DNA from 2 places in the Clostridium sp. CS1-1 genome. Region 2 is predicted to be linked to the other one. Evidence: riboswitches for the same ligand, from Rfam matches in the RefSeq annotation. Region 2 holds a riboswitch; the other holds the start of a gene.
What was found. Region 2 has a riboswitch for glycine ahead of AC0N0V_RS01195 (GrdX family protein). Riboswitches for the same ligand answer to the same signal wherever they lie in the genome.
Positions count from the first base shown of each region.

Region 1: linked by a shared signal. The riboswitch ahead of gcvT (glycine cleavage system aminomethyltransferase GcvT) and the one ahead of AC0N0V_RS01195 (GrdX family protein) in region 2 are both predicted to bind glycine.

Region 1 covers NZ_CM148680.1:2,933,086-2,945,586, reverse strand. The annotation lists gene cydD (thiol reductant ABC exporter subunit CydD) at 1-600, opposite strand, end outside; gene AC0N0V_RS13800 (cytochrome ubiquinol oxidase subunit I) at 722-886, opposite strand; gene AC0N0V_RS13795 (SLC13 family permease) at 1,029-2,162, opposite strand; gene AC0N0V_RS13790 (amino acid permease) at 2,525-3,973, shown strand; gene AC0N0V_RS13785 (RecT family recombinase) at 4,422-5,294, shown strand; gene AC0N0V_RS13780 (TetR/AcrR family transcriptional regulator) at 5,355-5,918, shown strand; gene lon (endopeptidase La) at 6,034-8,406, shown strand; glycine riboswitch at 9,004-9,102, shown strand; gene gcvT (glycine cleavage system aminomethyltransferase GcvT) at 9,440-10,546, shown strand; gene gcvH (glycine cleavage system protein GcvH) at 10,565-10,948, shown strand; gene gcvPA (aminomethyl-transferring glycine dehydrogenase subunit GcvPA) at 10,950-12,293, shown strand; gene gcvPB (aminomethyl-transferring glycine dehydrogenase subunit GcvPB) at 12,293-12,501, shown strand, end outside.
Region 2 covers NZ_CM148680.1:238,331-250,831, reverse strand. The annotation lists gene grdB (glycine reductase complex selenoprotein B) at 1-377, opposite strand, end outside; gene grdA (glycine/sarcosine/betaine reductase complex selenoprotein A) at 420-884, opposite strand; gene AC0N0V_RS01210 (glycine/sarcosine/betaine reductase component B subunit) at 1,026-2,312, opposite strand; gene AC0N0V_RS01205 (thioredoxin family protein) at 2,434-2,766, opposite strand; gene trxB (thioredoxin-disulfide reductase) at 2,780-3,700, opposite strand; gene AC0N0V_RS01195 (GrdX family protein) at 3,877-4,254, opposite strand; glycine riboswitch at 4,344-4,396, opposite strand; glycine riboswitch at 4,400-4,584, opposite strand; gene AC0N0V_RS01190 (DegV family protein) at 5,064-5,900, opposite strand; gene AC0N0V_RS01185 (tRNA (cytidine(34)-2'-O)-methyltransferase) at 5,914-6,381, opposite strand; gene AC0N0V_RS01180 (N-acetylmuramoyl-L-alanine amidase family protein) at 6,510-7,460, opposite strand; tRNA gene AC0N0V_RS01175 (tRNA-Leu) at 7,588-7,672, opposite strand; gene AC0N0V_RS01170 (VanW family protein) at 7,856-9,229, opposite strand; gene AC0N0V_RS01165 (VanW family protein) at 9,351-10,493, opposite strand; gene AC0N0V_RS01160 (competence/damage-inducible protein A) at 10,700-11,935, shown strand; gene AC0N0V_RS01155 (NAD(P)-dependent malic enzyme) at 12,145-12,501, opposite strand, start outside.

The sequences.
Region 1 (12,501 bases), 2.4 Mb from region 2:
ATCTAAAAAATGAGAGCTTAAAATGATTAACTTTTTCCACTGCTGTTCATTGATCTCTTTAGACTTATATCCAATCAAAGTCATAAAAAGTGGAATTAAAGGATAGGTTATAAGCATTATCAATGCTGAGATACTATCATAAAAAAAAACAAAAGCACATATTATTACAGGTGTTAGAACTGCTGAAAAAAATTGTGGTATGTATTGGGTGAAATAAGGCGTAAGCATTTCATCCCCTTCAGTGAGTATGTTAATAAGTTCTGCACTTTTTTGTTCTTTAACTTTGTAAGGGTTAGAGGATAATATAATATTAAAGAAGTTTCTTATTATATTTTCTTTTATTTCCTCAGATAACTTTTTAATAGAGTTTTCTATAATAAAGTTCCAAATTGATCTTAAAGCTCCATTTAGCAGCAAAAGAACTAGATATATTTTTAATTCACTTAGGTTTTGTTTATTAATAAATATTCCACTAACTATCAGAGCTAAAAAATATGCGTTTAATATGGCAAATATTGAGTTTAACACTGGATTTACTATAGTTTTAGGAATATACAAGCTATTAATTTTGGCTTCTTTTAGAAGTTTTTTATTAATCATTTTACGCAGACTCCTTTTCAAGCATAACAAGCATTCTACCATTTGAAGTAAAGCTTAACTTTAGTAGGGTTTAGAGCCTTAAATGACTCTTATTTGAATCTTTAAATAAATTTTGACATTTCTAGTATAATCGTGGAAAGTGTAAAATATGCCATTTGTAGAAGTAGAAATCTTCAACTGTTTCAAAAAGTTCAAGTTTAGATAGGAAGAAGGCAAGTAAAGCCTCAAGCGCTAACAGAACTTCAAAGAGGTCCCCTACAAGCCTTGAGTAATTAGACCAGTTCATTTCGAAAATTTCACCACTTCAAAACAAAATTTTGATAGAGTTATTTGAATTACAGGCTTAAATAGAAAATTGCATAGTACATTATACAGTGCTGAAATAAAAAAGTATGAAATCATTTTAATTTTGATTTCATACTTTTTCATTAAAATTTAATGTATATGTAGTTTATAAGTGTAAATATAAATAAGCTTAAAAAATTATATAGATTAAACTTGTTTATATAAACTTTGCTCTTTTCTTCATTTTCATTAGCATATATTTTATAAGAAATAAGACTTGCAAGTGAAGCGATTAATGTTCCCATACCTCCAATATTCACTCCAAGAAGAACTTCTCTCCAATTATTCGTAAAGCTTGATACTAGTATAGAGCAGGGCACATTACTTACTATCTGGCTTAGTATTATAGAAGAAAAATAAACTCTTTCTGATTTTTGTAAAAAATTCTGCATATATGATTGTATGAATTCTATGTTTGAGATGTTTCCAATGAATATAAAAAAACAAACAAATGTAGCTAATAAAAAGTAATCAACTGATTTTATGAGATACTTGTCTATAAATAATACACTTAGTATCACAGCTAGAAATGTATATTTGTAGTCTATAAACCCAAATACTGAAAGTACTACAAAAGCAAATAAAAGTAAATATACTCTAACTTTTTTTCTGTCCGTTACTTTCACGGTATGTAATGAAAGCTGAAGTTCTTCTTTAAGAACCATTCTATTTAAAAAGTAAAGCCAAAGCAGCCCAAGCACTACAAAAGGGATGGTTACAGAGAAAAACTGAACTCCGCTCAAATTATAGTGAGTAAATAAAAATAAATTTTGTGGATTTCCCATAGGGGTTAAGCTGCTGCCGATATTTGCAGCTAAAGTCTGAAGTATAATTGTTTTCATAGAATCTTTTTTTGCCTTTTTAAAAGTAAGAATAGCAAGAGGAACAAAAGTAATTAGTGCTACATCATTAGTAACGAGCATAGAAGTAAAAAAAGTTATTATTATAAATACCATTGAAACCATTCTTGTATCCTTGCATTTGGTAAGTATTTCTAGTGCAAGCTTATCCATAACTTTTAATTCCTCGAATGCCGAAACTATTATCATTAGATTAAAGAGCAGCACTAGAACTTTAAAATTTATATAAGATACTTTAGGTGTAAGGAAAAAAGAAGAAAAAACTGCAAGAGAAAATGATATAATAAATACTTTTTCTTTTTTTAACTTTTCCATTAATAGCTGTATGTAACCAAGTTGGTTGCTTAAAATTTCCATAGCGAGTATCATCTCCGTTATTTTAATTATATGTATGAATGTAAAAACCCCTTCCCTATTATATAAAAGTAAAAAGCTATTTACAACATTTAAAGTAACGATTCATTTTTATACAGCTCTATTTTATTATTGAATGTGAATCACTTTTACAGAGTGTGCGGGGGGGATTAGAGTGGGTAGTCATCGGATAAATAATCTTCACTATATTTAGTGGAAAACGATTGGGAAATTAATAGTTTATGTGAAAGTGGCCTAAAAATGTCATTGTAAAGTGAATAAATCCATGCTATTATATAAAAAATGAAATAATTAAGTTATTTATTTTTTATTTGTAAAAGATTTCAACCGAGGAGGGAAACAAAATGGAGAATAACAAGAAATTAAGTTGGAACAACCTTGCTTTAATGGCTTTTGTAAGTGTTTGGGGCTTCGGAAACGTCGTAAATGGTTTTGCAAGCCAAGGTATGAAGGTAGTTGTTTCATGGATATTAATGTTCGCATTGTACTTCGTACCATATGCATTAATGGTAGGAGAAATGGGTTCAACTTTCAAAGAAAGTAAAGGTGGAGTAAGTTCATGGATCAGAACAACATCTGGTACTAAATTAGCTTTTTTAGCTGGTTGGACATACTGGGTAGTTCACGTTCCTTACTTAGCTCAAAAGCCTCAGGCCGTACTAATAGCTTTAGGATGGGCTGCAAAACAAAATGGAACTTTCGTAAAAAACATGAACCCAATGATTTTACAGTCAATGTGTTTAATTGTTTTTTTAGTATTCTTATGGATATCATCAAAGGGTGTAAACTCAATAAAGAGAATTGGTACCATAGCAGGTACATCAATGTTTGTTATGTCAATTCTTTATGTAATACTAGCTATAGCAGCGCCAGCTATAACTACTGCTCAAACATATAGCATTGATTTTAGTATGAAGTCATTAATGCCAGACTTTAACTTTGATTATTTAACGACTTTAGCAATATTAGTATTTGCAGTTGGTGGAGCCGAAAAGATATCACCATATGTAAACAATATGAAAAATCCTTCAAAGGACTTCCCTAAGGGAATGATAGCCCTTGCAGTAATGGTTGCCGTAACAGCACTACTTGGTTCATTTGCAATGGGAATGATGTTTGATCCAAATAATATTCCAAAGGACTTAATGATGAATGGTGCATACTATTCATTCCAGAAATTAGGACAATACTATGGAGTAGGAAACTTATTCTTAATAATATATGCAATTGCAAACACTTTAGCTCAAATATCAGCTTTAGCATTCTCAATAGATGCGCCAATAAAAGTTTTATTAGCTGATGTTGATAACAAGTTTATACCAAAGTCATTAACAAAAGTTAACGAAAATGGTACACCAGTTAATGGGTACAAACTAACAGCGGTATTAGTTGGAACACTTATAATAGTGCCTGCACTAGGAATAGGTGATATGACATCTCTATTTAACTGGTTATTAAGATTAAATGCAGTAGTAATGCCATTAAGATACTTATGGGTATTCTTTGCTTACATGGCATTAAAGAAAGCTGTAGCAGGTAAGTTCGAAGCTACTTATCAGTTCACTAAAAACAAGACATTTGGATACTTGGCTGGATTATGGTGTTTTGTATTTACAGCCTTCGCTTGTATAATGGGTATGTTCCCTAAGGGAGTTAAAACTTACTCAGGAGAATGGTATTTCCAAATAACACTTAATGTGTTAACTCCAATTGTATTATTAGGATTAGGATTAATATTACCAATGATAGCAAAGAGAACAAATAAAGAAGAAACTGAAAGTAAAGCAATATAAAAAGAGTATATGGATTTAGAGCGATTAATCAATTAATAAAAACAGCTCCTTAGTTAAAGAGAATTAAAACTTTAGCTAAGGAGTTTTATTATACTTAAGAAACAGATTATTACAAAATTATAAATTACTTTGAAATTTTTTAAAAGGAGGGCAAGAATAGAAAACTACAAAAATTAAATTAGTTATTCTCTATTAGTGAAAAAACATGAATTTATTGCTATGTTTCGTATTGGATATAAAAAATTATAGCAGGGAAAAATAGAAAGATAGAAATAAAATTTAAGCCCAACATTTTAGGCAAAAGCGGTAATGTGAAAATACAATTATTGTAAAAGATTAGAAAAAGAAGAATAAAGATTTAAAATTAGTTTATAGAAATAAAGTGCATCAGAATTTAATAATTTCATTTAATATGTTATAAAAAATATGGATAAGGAGGGATTGTATAATGGAAAATAAAACTGTTGAAATACCAATGTACAACAATACATTTACCTATGACAGTAAGCAAATCGAATTAATTAAAAATACAGTAGCCAAAGGAGCAACTGAAGATGAGCTAAATATTTTCCTATATCTTAGCAAACAGTATAATTTAGATCCCTTTAAACGAGAGATATGGTTCACTAAATATGGTAATCAGACTAATATAATGACCTCTAGAGATGGATATTTAAAATATGCGCAAACAAGTCCCGAATTCGAAGGCTTAATATCCTTTGTAGTACATGAGGGAGATGTATTTGAAATCGATGCAGCAGAGTATAGAATTACTCATAGATTTGGGAGTAAAAGAGGAAGAATTATGGGAGCTTGGGCTAGATGCGATAGAAAGGGAAAGAAGCCATTCATAAGTTATGTAGATTTTGGTGAGTATAATCAAAACAATAATATTTGGAGAAAGTATCCATCTGCTATGATACAAAAAGTTGCGGAGGTATTTGTATTAAAAAGAGCATTTGGAATAAATGGACTAGTAACAAAAGAAGAAATAGGAGATGAAACAATAGATTCAGTAATAGATAGGAAACAAAAAGAAGAGGCTTCTAAAACTCACATAATGAGAAAAGAACAAAAATCTGATATATGGGAGTTAGCAAAATCTAAAGGTATTGAAGTAGATGAGTTAAAGCAATACACAATGAAGGAGATAGGAATTCCATTAAGTAAGCTTACTCACGAACAAGCAGATGCATTAATAGAATTACTTTCTAGATATGAAAAACAACCAGTTGAAGATTTAGAAGTTAAGCCAGCAGAGTTTACACAGGAATATAAGAAAATGGTTAACAAACTAGAAGAGGAAACCTTAGTTAAATAAAAAAATTTCTTGACAATAAGTGAATGAACGTTTATTATAGAATTCACTAGGGGTGAGTAAATGAGAAAAAAAGACGATGAAAAACAAAAAAATATAAAAGAAGCAGTAATTAAATTAACACTAGAAGAGGGTTTTCACGGTACTTCCATTTCAAAGATAGCTAAAGAAGCGAGAGTTTCACCAGCTACTGTTTATATTTACTATGAAAATAAAGAGATTATGTTACAGGAAATTTACCAGGAATATTCCGAAGAAATCTCTAATCATTTACTCAATAAAGTTTGTCAAGGAATCAATGGGAAAGAACTTATCGAGAAACTTATTCGAAGTTACTACAACTATATACGAGAACATGAAGAGATATTTAGATTTGTGGATCAGTTTTCTAATTGTCCTGCTTTAGCCAATCGCTGTGAAAGAAAGAAAAGCAGTGAAATTTTAAATAAATTATTAGATGAAATGAAAAAAAATAAAGTTATTAAGGATATTAATAGTAATAACTTGGTTGCTATACTCTTCTCACCAATAAAATTAATAGCTACCAATCACTGTATTGGAGAAGAAGAAAAATCAAGTATGCTTGAAGAAATAATTACAATTATGCAAGATGCATTACTTGTATAATAGTCTATAAAAGCGAGGCTTATCTTGAAAAAGAAAATACCATAAAGCCTCGCAATTAATCAACAAATAATTAAATGAGCATTCGTTTAATTGATGATATAAGGAGTGAAAAAACATGACAAAAAGTGAAAAAAATAAGTTAGGGTTGATAGTTCCTATTTCAGATGCTATTTTATTGCCTAATATGGATCATACTCTTAAGCTTAATCATTTTAGTGAAAGGGAACTACAATATTTAGGTAGAGAAGATGAGATAAGTATTGCCCTACCATTAAATCAAAATTTTAATCGAAACGGATTAAAAAAAGAAGATTTTTATAAAATAGGAGTTCTTTTTAAAGTTAATCATATAGAAAAAATAGAAACAGGGTATAAAATTAAAATTAAAATGCTAGAACGTGTTGAGGTTAAGAATATTGAAATTCAAAGTGACTTTATCAATGGCGAGTATGAGATAGCATCAGACTTTATTGATTTAACAGAAGAGAATATAAAAGAAATTATTGGACAAATAAAGAAAATTACCTATGAAATGAGTGAACATTTCAAGGGTTCAGAAGCCTTTATAAAATCAATTGAGGATATAAAAGATTTAAATAAGTTAATGGGATATCTAGCGCAATTTATGCCCCTATCCAGTGATGAAAAATATGAATTAATTAAAATTCAATCCGTGAAAGAAAGAAGCTTCAAATTTATGGAGTATCTTTTAAAACAAAAAGAATCTCTTAAGTTCCAATTTGAGATAGCAGAAAGACTTTCAGAAAAAGCAAATAAAAATCATAGAGAATCTGTATTAAGAGAACAGTTAAAGGCTATTCAGGAAGAACTAAATGAAGATAAAGATTCTAAGAATGAAAAAGACTATCTAAGAAAAATTGAAGAGGCTGAGATGCCAGAGGATATTAAAAAAGTTGCTTTAGAGGAATTAAGTAAACTAGAAAATCAAAACCCTAATAGTTCTGACTATAATGTTATACGTAATTATTTAGAATTACTAATACAGCTCCCTTGGAAACCGGGAGAAACAAAGGATATCGACATATTAGAAGCAAGACGAATACTTGATAACGAGCATTATGGCTTAGAAAAAGTAAAAGAGAGAATATTACAACATTTAGCTGTTATGAAGCTTAAAAAAGGAAAAAAAGGGTCTATCTTATTACTTGTTGGGCCTCCAGGAACAGGAAAAACAAGCTTAGGAAAAAGTATCGCTGAAGCTCTTCATAGAAAATATGTACGTTTAAGTTTAGGCGGTGTTCGAGATGAAGCTGAAATTAGAGGTCATCGTAAAACTTATGTAGGAGCAATGCCAGGAAGGATCATTCAAGGCATCAAGAAAGCTGGAGAAAAAAATCCAGTTATGGTTCTAGATGAAGTAGATAAGCTAATGAGTGGCTACAATGGTGATCCAGCAAGTGCACTATTAGAGGTTCTTGATCCAGAACAAAATGATAGCTTTACAGATCATTATTTAAATGTTCCTTATGACTTATCAGAGGTATTCTTTATTGCTACAGCTAACTCTCTTCATAATATACCTGGTCCTCTTTTAGATAGAATGGAGGTTATACAAATATCTAGTTATACAACTAGTGAGAAATTCCATATTGGAAAGAATCATTTAATGCCTTCAGTTCTAGAAGATCATGGTTTAACAGAGGAACAATTGCAAATAGAAGATGAAGCCTTAAAGAAAGTTATTAGTAATTATACTTTAGAAGCAGGGGTTAGAGGTCTGAAAAAGCAATTAGCTACCATTGCAAGAGTAGCCACAGAGAAAATTGTATCTAATAAAGTAGAATTACCGTTTAAAGTTACAGACAATGTATTAGAGGATTTACTCGGCAAACAGGTTTCAAGACATGATAAGGCACAACTCGATAATCCAACAGGGGTTGTAACTGGGCTTGCTTGGACACCAGTTGGGGGAGAAATATTATTTATCGAAGCTACAGATATGCCAGGAAATGGACAAGTAATCTTAACTGGTAAGCTAGGAGATGTAATGAAAGAATCTGCTAGAATTTCATTAAGTTTATTAAAATCAAGATTACCAGTGAATAGTTTTAACTTTAAGGAAAGAGACTTGCACATTCACGTACCGACCGGTGCGGTTCCAAAGGACGGGCCTTCTGCTGGAGTTACCCTATTTACTGCACTTGCTTCTCTTGCCACAGGTATAAAAGTTGATTCAAAGATTGCTATGACTGGAGAGATAACTTTAAGAGGGATTGTGCTAGCAATTGGTGGACTGAAAGAAAAATTATTGGCTGCTGAAAGAGCAGGTATAAAGAAAGTGTTAATTCCAAAAGATAATGTGGTAGATCTTAAAGATGTGCCTGAAGAAGTGAAAAAGGAATTAGATATTATAGCGGTCGAAACAATAGAAGATGTTCTTAAAGAAACCTTAGGAATATCTTTACCTAGATTAGAACATGCGTTAAGCCCAAAGGTAGCTATTGAAGAATCCTTTGATTCAAATTAAATATAATAATATTTATCTAAGAAGAGGTTGTTTCAAAGTTAGATTTTAAATCAAGTTTTGAGACAACCCCTTCTTTGTTCATTGGAAGAAACCTATCTCATGCCTAACATCATTGATATACAATCTGCTAATGCTTGGCCAGTTAGTCCACATGCTTGAATGCATTGAGCTAGAGTTAAACCTATCATTAAAATCACCTCCTTAAACTATGTATTATTATATTTTAACTTAAGTGTATGTAGATTTTATGAAGATATAAAAATATATTTGGGAAAGTGAAGAATGAAAGCTAGTAGATCATATTCTTTCGTTGAGAGTGCAAATTCACTACTATTCGTATGTACTCTGTAGTAATCTGTCCTTGTAATAAGACCAATAATGGTTTACATAAGTTTGATATTTATTAAACAAATTAGTAAAAATATGTTAATGAACATAAGGATTAATTACCATATATATCAAGTTAATATTATATAAATATCATTTAGATAAATAAAAAGTAATATAATGGAAAGTAAGTGTTAATCTTCTAACTAGCCTTGTAAACAAATTAATAGATAAATATAATAGAAGTATAGTTAAAATAAAATGGTTTGGATGATTATAGCGTGAGATAACATTTGTTAACCGAAGGAGCAATGATATAGTTCCACGACTGTATTAGAAACTTTCAGGTAAACCTAGCGTTATAGGACAAAACTCTGGAGAGACTGTTTAATTACAGAACCGACGGTGCAAGATATATTTTCCGATGATTACCTGCTCTAATACTCCCTCAAACTCTGTGAAAGCGATTCACATCAAATCGGAGATTTGGGTTCTTTGATTTTCTTCAAAGAGGGAATAAAGAGCGGCTATGTCACTGGATAACGATTTCTAAGTATAAGGTGGAGTTAAAACTCCATCTGATGCCAAGAACTCTGTTTATATCGAGACTCTCAGGTAATATTACAGAGGACATGTGGGGTAAGTTAAATTTTACCTTCATGGTCCTCTTTTTGTTATGTAAAAAAATATTAGGAGGTTTTCGAATATGGAACACTTAAAAAAAACCCCATTAATTAATTCATATGAAAAATACGAAGGAAAAATAATAGACTTTGCTGGATGGGCACTTCCTGTGCAATTTGAAGGAATAATACAAGAACATGAAACCGTACGAATGAAGGCTGGATTATTCGATGTTTCTCATATGGGAGAGGTAGAAATAATTGGAGAAGACGCAATTGCTTTCACTCAAAAATTAGTAACTAATGACGTAAAATCTTTGGTAGATAATCAAGTCTTGTATACACCTATGTGTTATCCAGATGGAGGAATTGTTGATGACTTATTAGTTTATAGGTTTAATGAAAAACATGTTTATCTAGTAATAAATGCTGGGAACATTGAAAAGGATTTCGAGTGGATGCTAAGTAATAAGGGTAACTATAATGTTAAATTGAATAATATATCATATTCGGTGGCTCAGCTTGCAATTCAAGGACCAAAGGCAGAAGAAATACTTCAAAGGCTTACTGATACAAATTTAAAAGATATTAAATTCTTCTTTTGTAAGAGAGATGTTTTAATAGATGGGAAAAGGTGTTTAGTTTCCAGAACAGGATATACTGGGGAAGATGGCTTTGAACTTTATATGGATTCAGATGATGTAGTTAGTCTATGGGACAAAATATTGGAAACTGGAAAAGAAGATGGGTTAAAACCTGTAGGATTAGGATGTAGAGATACATTAAGATTTGAAGTTAATTTGCCTCTATATGGAAATGAATTATCAGATACAATAACTCCACTTGAAGCAGGATTAGGTTTCTTTGTTAAGTTAGATAATGAAGATTTTATAGGCAAAGATGTACTTGTGAAACAAAAGAAGGAAGGCTTAAAGAGAAAAATAGTTGGATTTGAAATGAAGGATAGAGGTATTCCTAGACACGGGTATGAGGTCTTTGCTGGTGATGAGGGAATAGGGCTGGTTACTACTGGTTATTTTTCACCATCTGTGAAAAAGAATATAGGACTTGCATTGGTTGACTCTAATTATTCTGAATTAGGAACTACAATTTTCATAAAAGTTAGAAATAAGATGAATGAAGCCGTAGTAGTTAGTAAAAAGTTTTATAAGAAAAATTATAATAAATAATTTAAGGGGGATTTTAAGATGAAGGTTTTGGAAGGATTATTTTATAGTGAAGATCATGAATGGGTAAAAGTTGAAGGAGATGAAGTTTATATAGGTATTACTGACTTTGCACAACACTCTTTAGGAGATATAGTTTTTGTTGAGTTGCCAGAGGTGGACTCAGAGTTTTCTAAAGAAGATTCTTTTGGCGTTGTTGAGTCAGTGAAAGCAGCTTCAGATTTAAATATTCCAGTTAGTGGTAAGGTACTTCGAATAAATGAGGAGCTAATAGATGATCCAGAGTCGGTTAATGAAGATGCTTATAAAAATTGGATGATAGCTGTTGAACTTACTGATAAGTCAGAACTTGAAACATTATTAAATGCTGAACAATATAAAAAAATATGTGGTAAGGAGGAATAGTATGCAGACCTATATACCATTAACAATAGAGGATCAAGAATTAATGCTAAAGACCATAGGGGTTAATGGGATAGATGATTTGTTTGAAGATATCCCTAAGGAAGTTCGTTTAAATAGAAGATTAAATATAAATAATAGTATGTCAGAACTTGAAGTTCAATCTTATATTAATAAACTAGCTAATTCAAATAAAAGTTGTGAGGAGTTAGTTTGCTTCCTAGGTGCTGGAGCTTATGACCATTATATACCTTCAATAATTAAACATTTGGTATCAAGGTCAGAGTTCTATACAGCTTATACTCCTTATCAAGCAGAGATAAGTCAAGGAACACTACAGGCAATATTTGAGTATCAAACCATGATATCTAATCTTACTGGAATGGATGCAGCTAATGCTTCAATGTATGATGGAGCAACAGCTTGTGTGGAAGCAGTACAAATGGCTGTTGATGCAACAAAAAGAAAGAGTGTTATTATTTCTAAGGGTGTTCATCCAGAAACAAGAAAGGTTTTAAAAACTTATTGTAGGTTTAAAAATCAAAATGTGATAGAAATTGATGAATTAGATGGAGCTACCCATATAGAAAAACTTAAAGCTGAATTAAATAAGGATGTGGCAGCTTTTATAGTTCAAACACCAAATTTCTTTGGAGTAGTTGAAGAGTTATCAGAAATAGAAAAACTCGTTCATCAAAACAAATCATTATTAATTGTATCTTGTGATCCTATTTCACTGGGAATATTAAAAAATCCAGGAGAATGCGGAGCAGATATAGCTATAGGTGATGGCCAATCTCTTGGAAATAATTTAAATTATGGAGGACCTTACTTAGGATTCCTTGCTACAACTAAAAAACATCTTAGAAAAATACCTGGTAGAATTGTTGGGGAAACTACAGATAAAGAAGGAAAGAGAGCATTTGTTTTAACTTTACAAGCAAGAGAGCAACACATAAGAAGAGAAAAAGCTTCTTCGAATATTTGTTCAAATCAGGCGCTTAATGCTCTAACTGCATTAATATACTTGACAACTCTAGGAAAGAAGGGAATAAAGGAAGTTGCTGAACAGTGCATACAAAAATCTCATTATGCTTTTGATCAGATAACGAAGAGTGGAAAGTATAAGCCGCTATTTAATAAGCCGTTCTTTAAGGAATTTGTAATTTCTTCAGAAAGTGAAGTTCAATATGTAAATAAGGTACTCTCAGAAAATAAAATACTTGGTGGATATGAGATGGATAAAGAATACCCTCTGTACGCAAAATCGATGCTTCTTTGTGTTACTGAAAAGAGGACAAGAGATGAAATTGATAAATTAGTAGCTATATTGGAGGGGATTAAATAATGAAAGACTATAACAAGCTTATTTTTGAAGTTTCTAAAGATGGAAGAATAGCATATACCCTCCCAAGCTGTGACGTACCTGTAACATCTATAGAAAAATTAATTCCAGAGGAGTTATTAACTAAAAAGGAGCTAGGGCTACCTGAGGTTAGTGAAGTAGATGTGGTAAGGCATTTTACAGCTATTTCAAATAAAAACTATGGCGTCGA
Region 2 (12,501 bases):
AAATCAGCACCTGGATTTTCAATATACATAGCTGTAAGTACAGGTATTCCTAGCTTTTCTTCAACTTCCTTTGCAATGTGTCCGCAAGCAACACCATATCTTCCAGCATTGAAAGCAGGTCCAGCTATAAATAGGTCAGGATTATACTTCTTAACCATATCTATAATTTCTGCTTTAGCTTCTTCAGTGTTTTCATTGAAATATGAGTCTCCACAGATAACTGTAGCAACTATTTCAACACCCTCTTTGCTTAGTAAACCATTTAGTCCCATACCAGGACCTACAAAACCTTCTCTAACTTCTGGTTTTATATCTGCTTTTTCTTCTCCGCCTATACCAGCGTAAAATTGATTTATATAATGAACAACTTTAATCATTTCAGCATTTCCCCCCTTATAGGAATTTACACGTACTTCATATTAATATTTTGAGTATTGAGTTCTAACGTTCTTAACTTCTTCGATGATAGCATCTACGTCAAGAACCATTTCCATCATTCCGCACTGTTCGTCATAAACAGTTGCATCACATTCATCTTTTATTTCTGGCTCAACTACATGGTAAACTGCAAGACCTAGTGGAATTCCAGCTAGTGGACCTGCAAAAGTTGGGTCTCCAGCAGCTACAGTTTCAGCTGAAAGTCCAGATGCTTCTGCTTCTGCTCCTCCGATTACTACTACTACGTTTTCTGCACCATGCTTTTCAGTTAAGTCTTTTACTCTTTGTTGGATCTCCAGATCCATAGCACCAGCGGCTGTTCAGACAAAACATTCTGTTGATGCGAAAATTATTTCTGCTCCAGCTGATTTAACACAAGCTTCTATAGCTGGTCCTGGAATTCCATCTCTATCTCCTACTGCAATAACTTTTTTTCCTTGTAACATCTATATCTTCCTCTCTTTCAATCCACATTCTTGTATACCTTTACAATGTACTAATATCGATAAAATTAACTATTACATAAAATTACTTATTTTATGATAAGTGATAATTTTACTTTAATATTCAGTCTATTTAAGGTGATTTTAGTATCCTTTAGCTGTTAAGTAGTTAAATCCTACTTCACTTGTTGCTCCAGTTATAACCTGGATTTCAGCTTCTATAGTACCATCTTCTCTTAAACTTCCTACGTGTCCACCTGCTATTATATCAGCAGCTTCTACGTGACCTATTATCTTTTTCATAACTGGAAGTATAACAACTTCATTAGCATTTCCACCAGTAACTACTGCATCACCTTTTGGTGTTGAGTCTGCAAGTGATTGTGAAGCTCCATCTTGTCCAGCATATTCATCTGTAATTAATACAGTTTTAATTCCCTTGTCAGTAATCTTGTTGCAGTTCATAACTAGGTCAGCATCTGGATTACCAAATCCTTCTTCTGATATTATTACTGCATCAGCTCCTAAGTATTCAACTAACTTAGCAGTCATGTTTGATGATCTTTCTTTATCTGCAAGATAAACATTTTCGTTTGTAATTACACAACCTAAGAAGTTGAAGTCTTTTCCATGTCTTTCATATAGATCCTCAATTACTGGGTGATTCATATGAACATAGCTTGGGTTTTTATCACAAGCTGAAACACAGTTTCCGCTTACTACTGCTCCATCAAATACTTCTGTTGGATATAAGAATGTTGGTATAATTTTCTTAGCATCTACTCCATATACATATGTGTCATGTAAAAGTCCTTGAGTTTGAAGCATGTACACATATACTACCTTTGGAAGATCAGGATATTGTTTAACTTGATCTAATATTGGTAATGTTTCATAAGCTTTAATTTCATCTGGTTCAACATTTCTTCCAGCTTCTCCAAGGTATGTAGCAGCTTTGAATCCAACCATTCTTACAGCTTCTTCATGCTCATGTTGTTTAACGCCTTCTTTTGGTTCACAAATAATTACTAAGTTATTTGTCTTTGAGAATGGAGTGTATTTAGCGCCTTCTCCGCTCATGTCTATGATACCTTCTTGGAAACCAACTATTTTACCTGTAGTAACTACAGCAGCTCCCTTTAATACATGAGTTCTTCCTGCACCAACCATATCAACTTTGCTGATGAATCCTGGGAATATTCCACCCTTTCCTTCAACTTTAACTCTTGGTTCTATGACATCTTTTACAGGGATTATTCTTGTTTCCTCGCCTGGCTTTGCAATTTCAAAGTCTATGCTTTGAATCTTTTCGTCTCCACCAACTGCTTCTAATAACTCTTCTTTATTTACATAAAGAACTCCATTTTCAACCTTTGTTTCAGCTCCAAATTGAATGTCCTTTACATAAATTTTTCCTAATTCTAAACGCAAAGTGTTCACCTCCAAATTTATTCCGATTGAGAGTTAAGTTTTTAACTCTCAATCAATATCAAACTATTTTTTAGGGTTTTGAGTGATTATTTATTATTAATTTTAATTGATAACTTTTAAATTATAGAGTTTCATAGTAAGCTTTTATAAAGCCTTCTATATCATCTAATGTAGCGATTTTGTCAGCAGTTATTGAACTTGCTTTCTCTCCATTTTTGTAGATTATCATTGTTGGTAATCCAAGAACTTTTTGTGATATAGCAAGTCTTCTAGCTGTGCTTGTATTTAAACTAGCAAACTTTATTTTATCGCCATATTTTCCTTCAAGGTCGTGTACTCCTGGCATAAGCTGTTTACATATTTCACACTTATCTCCCCAGAAATCTACGAATACTGGCTTCTCAGTATAGTTTACAACCTCTGCATCAAAATTTTCCTTATTTAATTCTATCATTTATAGACCCTCCTTATTTATGATTTTCTATATAATGCTCAGCAACAGTTGCAGCTATAGCTCCGTCTGCCGCTGCTGTTATTACCTGTCTTAATGTTTTCTTTCTAACATCTCCTGCTGCAAATACTCCAGGTATGTTTGTTCTCATGTCTTCATCAGTTACAATATAACCATCTTCTAACTCTAATTTATCAGCAAATAATTGAGTTATTGGATCATATCCTACAAATACGAAACATCCATCAACCTTTAAATCACTAGTTTCTCCTGTTTCTCTATTTCTTATTACAAGACCTTCTAATATCTCATCTCCAATAGCTTTCTCAATTACTGAGTTCCAGATAAAGCTTATCTTTGGATTTGCAAAAGCTTTTTCTTGTAAAGATTTCGCTGCTCTTAATGAATCTCTTCTATGTACTACAGTTACATGTTCTGCAAATTTTGTAAGGTATATAGCTTCAGTTATAGCTGAATCCCCTCCACCAATAACAGCAACATCTAGCTCAGTAAAGAAGTCTGCATCACAAGTTGCACAATATGAAACTCCCTTCGCTCTTAATTCTACTTCATTTTCAAATCCTCCAAGCCTTGGGTTAGCTCCAGTAGCTATTATTATAGTTTTTGCTTGATATGAGTCTTTTCTACCTTTTACAGTTTTAATATCTCCCTCAAGTTCAACTTCAATAATATCATCAACAGCAAACTTAGTTCCAAATTCTTCTGCTTGCTTTCTCATTCTTTCACTTAATGTTGATCCTGTACATTCTTCAATTGAACCAGGATAATTTTCTAGTTCATCTGTAGTTGTTGCTTGTCCACCAAATTTTGCTTTCTCAATAATTAGAGTATCCATTCTTGATCTAGCACCGTAAAGTCCTGCTGATAATCCAGCTGGTCCACCACCAATTATTATTGTGTCATAAATGTGTGACATTGTTATTACCTCCTAAATATTATTAATTAAATCATTACTAGTGAGAATCACCAGTTTAGGATAATAAGCCCTTATGATTAACCCCTATTTTACTAGATGTTTATAAACCTTGCAATTATGGATATGTAGTATATATCCAATCCTAGATACAAAGTCTAGTTATTATATAAAATATATTAGTATAATGCATGATAAATCAAATCATAATCTATTAACTGAAAATCCTCTAAAACATTTTCATTCCAATTTGGAATCCCAAATTTTGTTGTAAACTTTTCAGTTGCATATATTCCTTCTTCTATATACTTTAAGGAATCCATATCTACAGTATTTTCTTTATTTTTTGATATGATGACTGTTCTATACGGAGTCTCATTTGGTTTTATACTACTCATTAAAGGATGAGTAAGTAGCTTGTGTCCATTATGAATATAGTCTCTTACTTTTTTAAAAACTTCAATAGTAGACCCGCCTATAAATTCAGTTACATATTTATTACTTAAATTTTCTTTGCTAAGTGGATTATTTGTTACAACTATTATTGGTTCTATCATACTCAATCTCCTTTATAGGATTATTACCAATCCATCAATTGGCAATTAGATAAACAAAAAAACAGAGGTAAAGGCTTTTTCGCTTTTACCTCTGTCTATTAACCTGAGAGTTTTACTCCTTCGGTGCATAAGCTTTCCAGAGACTTGTCCATTTTCGGTCCTTTTGCCTGAGAGCTTCATATTATTTCGCAAAAATAATATTTCTTCCTTCGGCTATCCACTTAAGGATGCTATATATCTAGATATTAAATTCACATTTAGATCTATAGCTAAGTAATAAATTGCGCAAAACTTTGTTAACAATTCTACTTAATCTCCCGAAAATTTCATCCAAACTTATTAACTTTTTTAATGTTACTGTTTACAATTACTATTATATATTACTAATACAAAAAATTCTATATTTTTAAAAGATATTTAGTATTGTGTTTTTTGATACATATTATTCATTTTACTAATACTTAGTTACATTTTCTTGTACTAATTACTTTAAATGGATATATTTCGACTATTTATTTCGTTTATTATACAAAATATTTAATCAAATGACTTAATTCGTCAAATAAATGCATTTTTACCCTTATTTTTTGAACTTATTAATATATTTGCTCGAAATGCAATTTTGATAATTTGTTAACAATAGTTTGTTAACATTTGTTACAATTTATTAACACTATTTTGTTAACAAATTGTTATAATCATCAATTTATATATATAGTTTTTATTATAAATAAGAAAAGCGCCATAAATATTATCGGAGTTTAATAATATTTATGGCGCTTTTCTATCAAATAAATTATTGTTAAGTATTAAAAATTCTCTATAAAAAATACTCCAGTAGCATCAGGTCCAGCGTGTACTCCTACAACGCAACCTACTTGACAGTCTATAAACGAACTTCCATTAGCCTTTAATTCCCCTCTTAATATATCAACATCCTTGCTTTCTATTTCAAGCAGAATAGTTTCTTCCTCACTCTTTATTCCTTTTTTATAAACATAGTCTAAAATAGTTCTTACAGCTTTTTTACTTCCTCTAACCTTATCCATAACTACCATTTCACCATTATCTACTGTAAGTATAGGCCTTATACTCAATAAACTCCCAATAACCCCAGCTGTTTTAGACAATCTTCCACCCTTAACTAAATTATCCAAACTATTGAAAACAATTGCGCTTTTTATATGCGGTATTATTGTAAGAAGCTCTTCCTTAATAATATCTATTGAAAGTCCGCTTTCCTTTAATTTTGCCGCTTTTATTACTAAAAGTCCTAGTCCGGATGTTACATTTAGACTATCTATCACAACAATTTCATCACTTTCAAGAGTTTCTTTAGCTATACATGCTGATTGATAAGTACCACTCATCTTTGAGGAAAGGTGTATTGAAATTATCTTATAACCTTGATCTATGTACTTTTTATAACATTCTATAAATCTCGACGGTGTTACTTGTGTGGTTTTAGGAAACACATCCAAACTACTCATTTTTTCCAGTAATGTATGGGTGTCTATATCTACTCCATCTCTATAAGTTTCCTCATCAAAACTTACTAAAAGAGGAAGTACTTCTATATCATACTTTTTTAATATGTATTCTGGCAGATCTGCGGTACTATCAGTAATTACCTTTATTTTTTCCATTACCTCACCTTTCCTACTTCATCCTCGGGAAATCCATTTGTCTTAAGGCTTCATATGCTACTATCGATACCGTATTAGATAAATTTAAGGAACGGGCACTAGTCTCTATCATAGGTACTTTAATACATCTTTCAGGGTCACTTTCTCTTATTCTATCAGGAAGACCTGATGATTCTCTTCCAAACACTATGAAATCACCTTGCTTAAATTGAACCTCATGGTAAAAATTACCGGCATGAGTAGTTGAAAAATAAAACGTAGAGCTGCTATACTTTTCTCTAAGTTCTTCGTAGGATTCATATACAGTAAGATCTAAGTGCTTCCAGTAGTCAAGCCCTGCCCTTCTTACTTGTTTTTCATCTAAGCTAAATCCTAATGGTTTTATTAAGTGTAATTTAGAATTTGTTAGCACACAGGTCCTAGCTATATTTCCTGTATTCTGAGGTATTTCTGGTTGAAACAATACTATATTTAAATTCAAATTAATTCCTCCTTATCCTAAGCAATTCTCCTTGTAAAATATAAGGAGAACTCAAAATCTCTTCAAAAAGATTTCATCAAATATATTATTATATAATACCTTAATAGTAAAGAGTTTGCAAATACTGTTTAGTGTTTTACTTCATTAACATTAACTTTACTAGTATTAGATTTTAAAGATTTCTCTACCTTAGTTTCTGATTTAACTGTACTTTTACTTTTTATATCAGTTTTTTGAGTATTTTTGTTTATTTTGTTGGATATGTCGCCTTGGTCACTTTTCTTAACGCCATTATTTTTGTTATCTTGTTTAATTAAATCTTTTTCACTAGAACTTACTTCATCTATATAAGAAGTGCTCTCTTTATTATGTTCATCATACCCATAACTATCTTTATTGCTCAAGTATTCTATAACTCCATTTGAAATACTTTCACCTATACTCTTTAATGTTTCATCCTTAGATAACTTGTCCCTATCCTCTTTACTTGTAATATAACCACACTCAACTAGCGCACTTGGCATTTTGCTGTATCTAAGAACAGCAAGATTTTGCCTCCTTATTCCTCTATCTTCCCACTTATCACTTTTTAAAATCTTATTCTGCATGACTCTAGCCAGTTCTATCCTTTGTTCTCTCTGATATCCATCAGGATCATAAAAATAAGTACTAATCCCTTTATAGTTAGGATCACTAATCGAATTAATATGTACTGAAATAAAAACATCAGCCCTACTAGAATTTGCCTTAGCACCTATTTCCTTTAACGGAATAAGTACATCAGTATTCCTTGTTAAAATTACAGTATATCCTTTATTCTTTAAATACTCTTCTACATATTTTACAACTTTAAGTGTCAAATCTTTTTCATTCATAGTTCCATAGCTTGCTCCCTTATCAACTCCACCATGCCCTGAGTCTAGAACTATAATATATTTGCTATTTTCATTTAACTTATCTTTATTATCCTCTAATTTATTATTTTTTCCTGAGGCCTTAATCACAGGTAACGAAGATTCCCTAAGAATACTTCTACCCTCTACCGACACGAATCCTTTTCCAAATATTGACATTAGCATAGTAAAAAAAATACAAGAAAGCGTAAATCTTTTCCTGTTAACAATCCTCATATTAAAATCCTCTCTATTTTGATTTTTCTTTAGATGCTTAAACAAATATCTTTTTCTCAAATCCTAACTAAATTTATGGTGCGGGTAACAGGATTTGAACCTGCACGGTATTACCCATTAGAACCTGAATCTAACGCGTCTGCCAATTCCGCCATACCCGCATCTGTAATAATTTTACAAGTATATTATATCATATTATTCCAACATAATGAATATATCTATATAATATTTCTACTAGTATAAAGTGAAACTCCAACCAGATGGAGTATTAGATTGGATAGTCATCGGATAAAATTAAAATAGAGAATTAGAAACTATTAAAATTCCTAATTCCCTATTTCTCTTTAACTTTTCGTTCCTTTTTTTATAATAGCATCAACAGGCTTATAGAAGTCATTTGCAACAACATCTTGACTAATAACTTTCCCGTTTTGAATAACCTTTTTTGTAACTTTAACTTTAAAACCAGTAGACGGTGCTTGCACTTGTTGTGTTTGTCCAATAGGCAAAGTAGGATCATCCACATATTTTACTCCTGGCTGTATAGTTTCATATACTTCTGAGCTAATTTCAGTTACTATACCTTTCAGAGAACTATTAGAATATATATTAAAGATAACATTTCCCCCTGAAGTACTACCTTCTATATACATTGGATAATCTAGAGTATTTTTAAACTTATAGTCTAGATTACCATAATCAACTGTGGCATCCAAACCTAAAGGCACATAATGAGACGGAAGCGTATGATGTGCCCTTGCTACAGAATTAATATTAGATCTAAGTATTGCATTATATAATGTTGTAGATACCTGACATATTCCTCCACCTAAACCTGAATCAACTTGGTTTCCTATAATAACTGGAGCTGATTGATATCCTTTTCCAGCAGTTCTTTCCCCAACCACATCATTAAAGCTAAATACATCTCCAGGCAATAATATTGTACCATTGATACTTCTTGTTGCTAATATTATATTATTCGCTCTTTCTGGCGATGATATAGACCCGTAATTGGTAGTGAATGTTGCAATTCTGGAATCTATAGAGAATAACTTTTCTGCAGTGATTCTGGCCGTAACCACTTCAATAGGTGCATTAATGGTTACATCTGGTCCTTTATCTCCATTAATCTTAGAAGTTATTTCTTTTCTTAATTTATCTTTCTCAAGCTTTCTACCATTTTGTTCCGATACGGCTTCGAAATTTCCTCCATATCCTTTCATTTTTGCATTTATAGGATCCTTTTTTACATCCTTTTCAATAGTATCTAATATACTATCTATTTGCTTTGTATCATAGGCAAAGTTTAGTTCGAATTGTTTTTCTCCACCTTTTTTTATTAATCTGTATTTAGAAAACAAATTTAAACTTTTTCCATATTCAAAAGCTTGATTTATAACTTCATCAACATTATGTTTAGGATTTAGTTTAGAATAATCTATAGTATATGTTTTATCTGGTGTAACTATATTCATTTTCTTTTTTATTACAGTAGCACCATGTCCTTGTTCTATAATCTTTTTCGCCTCATCCTTAGTTTTTCCAGATAAGTTTTCGCCTTCAATTTTAACTCCAGGGTATATTAAGTTGTTCCACTGTTTTACAGTGCTATACTGATGGAATATTACTCCAAAAGAACTACTTACTATTATTACAACAGCTATTATAATTCCCAAGGGTAACTTTTTCTTCTTAGCTCTCTTCTTCCTTGCCACCAACATCACCTCTTTACTTATCCTTCGTTTGCTACAACAAAAACCATGTTAAGCATAACTTTATCCGACATAATTTTATCTTTTACCTAGCTATTATACTATAAAACAAAACTTATTCAAATTAATTTCTAGCAGCTGAATTAGAATACAAGTTAAAAACAACATTTCCACCTGCAGTGTATGCCTGTATGTATACCGGATATTCCAGCGTATTCTTGAACTTATAATCAATATTTCCATAGTCTACAGTGGCATCCATTCCCTCTGGTACATAATGAACTGGAAGTGTATGGTGAGTTCTTTCCAATGATGTCATACCAGAATTATATACCGCATTATATAGTGTAGAAGATACCTGACAAATTCCTCCACCAAGCCCTGACTCTAACCTGTTATCTACAATCACCGGCGCAGCCTCGTACCCTCTTTCTGAAGTTCTTTCACCTACAATATCATTGAAGCTAAACACATCCCCTGGCATCAATATTTTTCCATTAATACTCTTAGTTGATATAATTATATTATTAGACCTTTGTGGTGAGGATATAGCTCCAAAGTTTGTAGTAAACCCTCCAATTCTTGAATTAATACCCTTTATCATGTCTGCTTTGATTCTAGGTTCAAATGTTTCTGTAGGCACGCTTACCTGAACATCACTACTTACACCCTTATTCAATTCAGTTAAAATCTCTTTCTCAATTCTATCTCGTTGAACCCTCCTACCGATCTTTTCTGATACTACATTGAAACCATTTCCTGCAACTTCTAAAGTGGCATCTCTAGGAGCGATGTTCACGTCACTTTCAATAGTTTTTATTAAATTCTTTACAGGTTCTCTATTATAAGAGAAGGTTAGTTTATAGTTTATGTAGTTTGGCTTTTTTAATAAGATATACTTATGGAATAAATTCAAGTTTTTCCCATAAGCATAAGCTTGATTAACAGCTGAATCTATATCGAACTTTAGATTTAGTTCAGAATAACCTAAAGTATAATTATTTTCACCTTCAATAACGTTAATTTTTCCTTTAGACACTCGTTCAGCAGAAATTCCTCTGATTACAGCTAAAGCTTCGGCTTTAGTTTTTCCCGATAAATTTATACCATCTACCGTTACCCCTGGATAAATTAAATTATTCCAATATTTTATGTCCTGATAATGATACGTTATGTAACCACAAGCCGAACTTAATAGTAAAACTGAAATTATAACTATTCCTATAAGGCCATTCTTAGAGGTATTAACCTTTTTTTCTAACTCCATTTGAAAATCCCCCTTTGCTTTTCCCCAATGTTATTATACTACAGTGTTACTCACTTTTGTATTTATTGATTACTTATTTATTATATTTGCTAAAATAAACAAATATAATAGACAAATAAGACTAAATTAAGCATTGGCGTAAATATAGTGTATAATTTAAAATATATAACTTTAATTCTTAATTTTAAATCGCTGGAGGTATATAAATGAAGGCTGAAATTTTATGTGTTGGTACAGAAATTTTACTTGGAGATATTGTAAATACAAACGGTCAATACTTATCAAAACGACTAGCAGACCTTGGTTTTTCTGTGTATCACCAATCTGTAGTTGGCGATAATGCGGAAAGATTAAAGAATGAATTTAAAGACATCTTTAGTAGGGCTAACTTAGTAATTACTACAGGTGGCCTAGGGCCTACTCCTGATGACCTTACTAAAGAAACAGGTGCTGAATATTTTAACAAGAAGATGGTACTGGACCAAGTTACTCTAGATAAACTTAATTCATATTTTATTAGAAATGGTAGAGGCGAACTAGAAGGAAATAACTTAAAACAAGCTTATTTTCCTGAAGGATCGACTATCCTTCCAAATGATCATGGCACTGCTCCTGGTTGTGCCATAGTGGAAAACGAAAAAATTCTCATAGTTTTACCTGGACCTCCAAGAGAGATGAAGCCTATGTTTGAAAACTATGTAGTCCCATTTCTAAGAAAGTATAGTGATGAGATTTTAAAATCTAAGATATTAAGGATTTGTGGTATTGGCGAAGGCGTTATGGCCGAGCAAATTTCTGACATTATAAATGAAAGCGTTAACCCTACAGTTGCTCCATACGCAAAGGAATGGGAGGTTACCTTGAGGCTTACTGCTAAGGCTAAAACTGAAGAAGAAGCTTCTAGACTTATAGTTCCCATAGAAAAACAAATTCGAGATAGATTAGGTGAAAACATATATGGTGAAGATGAGACTTCGCTTGAAGAGGTTATAGGAAATCTTCTTATATCAAAAAACCTAACAATATCCACAGCAGAATCCTGCACTGGTGGGCTAATAGCATCAAAACTCGTTAACTATCCTGGTATTTCCTCCACTTTTATGGAAGGAGCCGTTACCTATAGCAACGATGCAAAAATGAATCGTCTAAATGTAAAAAAAGAAACATTAGAAAAATTCGGGGCTGTAAGTGAGGAAACCGCAAGAGAGATGGCAGAAGGTATTGCTAAAACCTCTGGCACAAACATAGGTTTATCTACTACCGGTATCGCAGGACCAGGTGGTGGAACTATTGAAAAGCCTGTAGGACTTGTGTACATAGGGCTCTATATAAATGGAATTGTTCAAGTTAAAAAACTTGAACTTTCAGGAGATAGGGATAGAATAAGGAGAAGGACTACTATAACTGCACTCGATTGGCTTAGAAGAGAATTGATTAAATAATTGACTTTAGTTAAGTGGACATTGGGCAGTTAAGGTTGGTTTTTCTTCGGTAAACTAGGTTAAATTAGAGCTTGCTCTAATTTAACCTACAATGTTTCATCACAAGTGAAACAAGTGTCAGAGAAATTAATTATTTTCCGACGTAAGGAGGAAAAACTTCCTTAACTGTCAACTGTCCATTATTAACTATTAACCAACTAAGCCCGTAATTAAACTCTTGCCACTCCCATTTCTCTCGCAATCCTCTTAACCTCTTCTGCCACAGAACTGCATACTCTTTTATCAAAAACATCCGGTATTATGTAATCTTCTTTTAATTCTTCATCAGTAATTAGGTTAGCTATTCCCCTCGCTGCAGCAAGTTTCATCTCATCATTAATAACCTTAGACCTTACTTCTAACGCCCCTTTAAATATACCTGGGAACACTAAAACATTATTTATTTGATTTGGAAAATCCGAACGCCCAGTTCCAATTACTCTTACACCTGCTTCTTTTGCGATGTCTGGCATTATTTCCGGCACAGGATTTGCCATAGCAAATACTATGCTATCATTATTCATTGA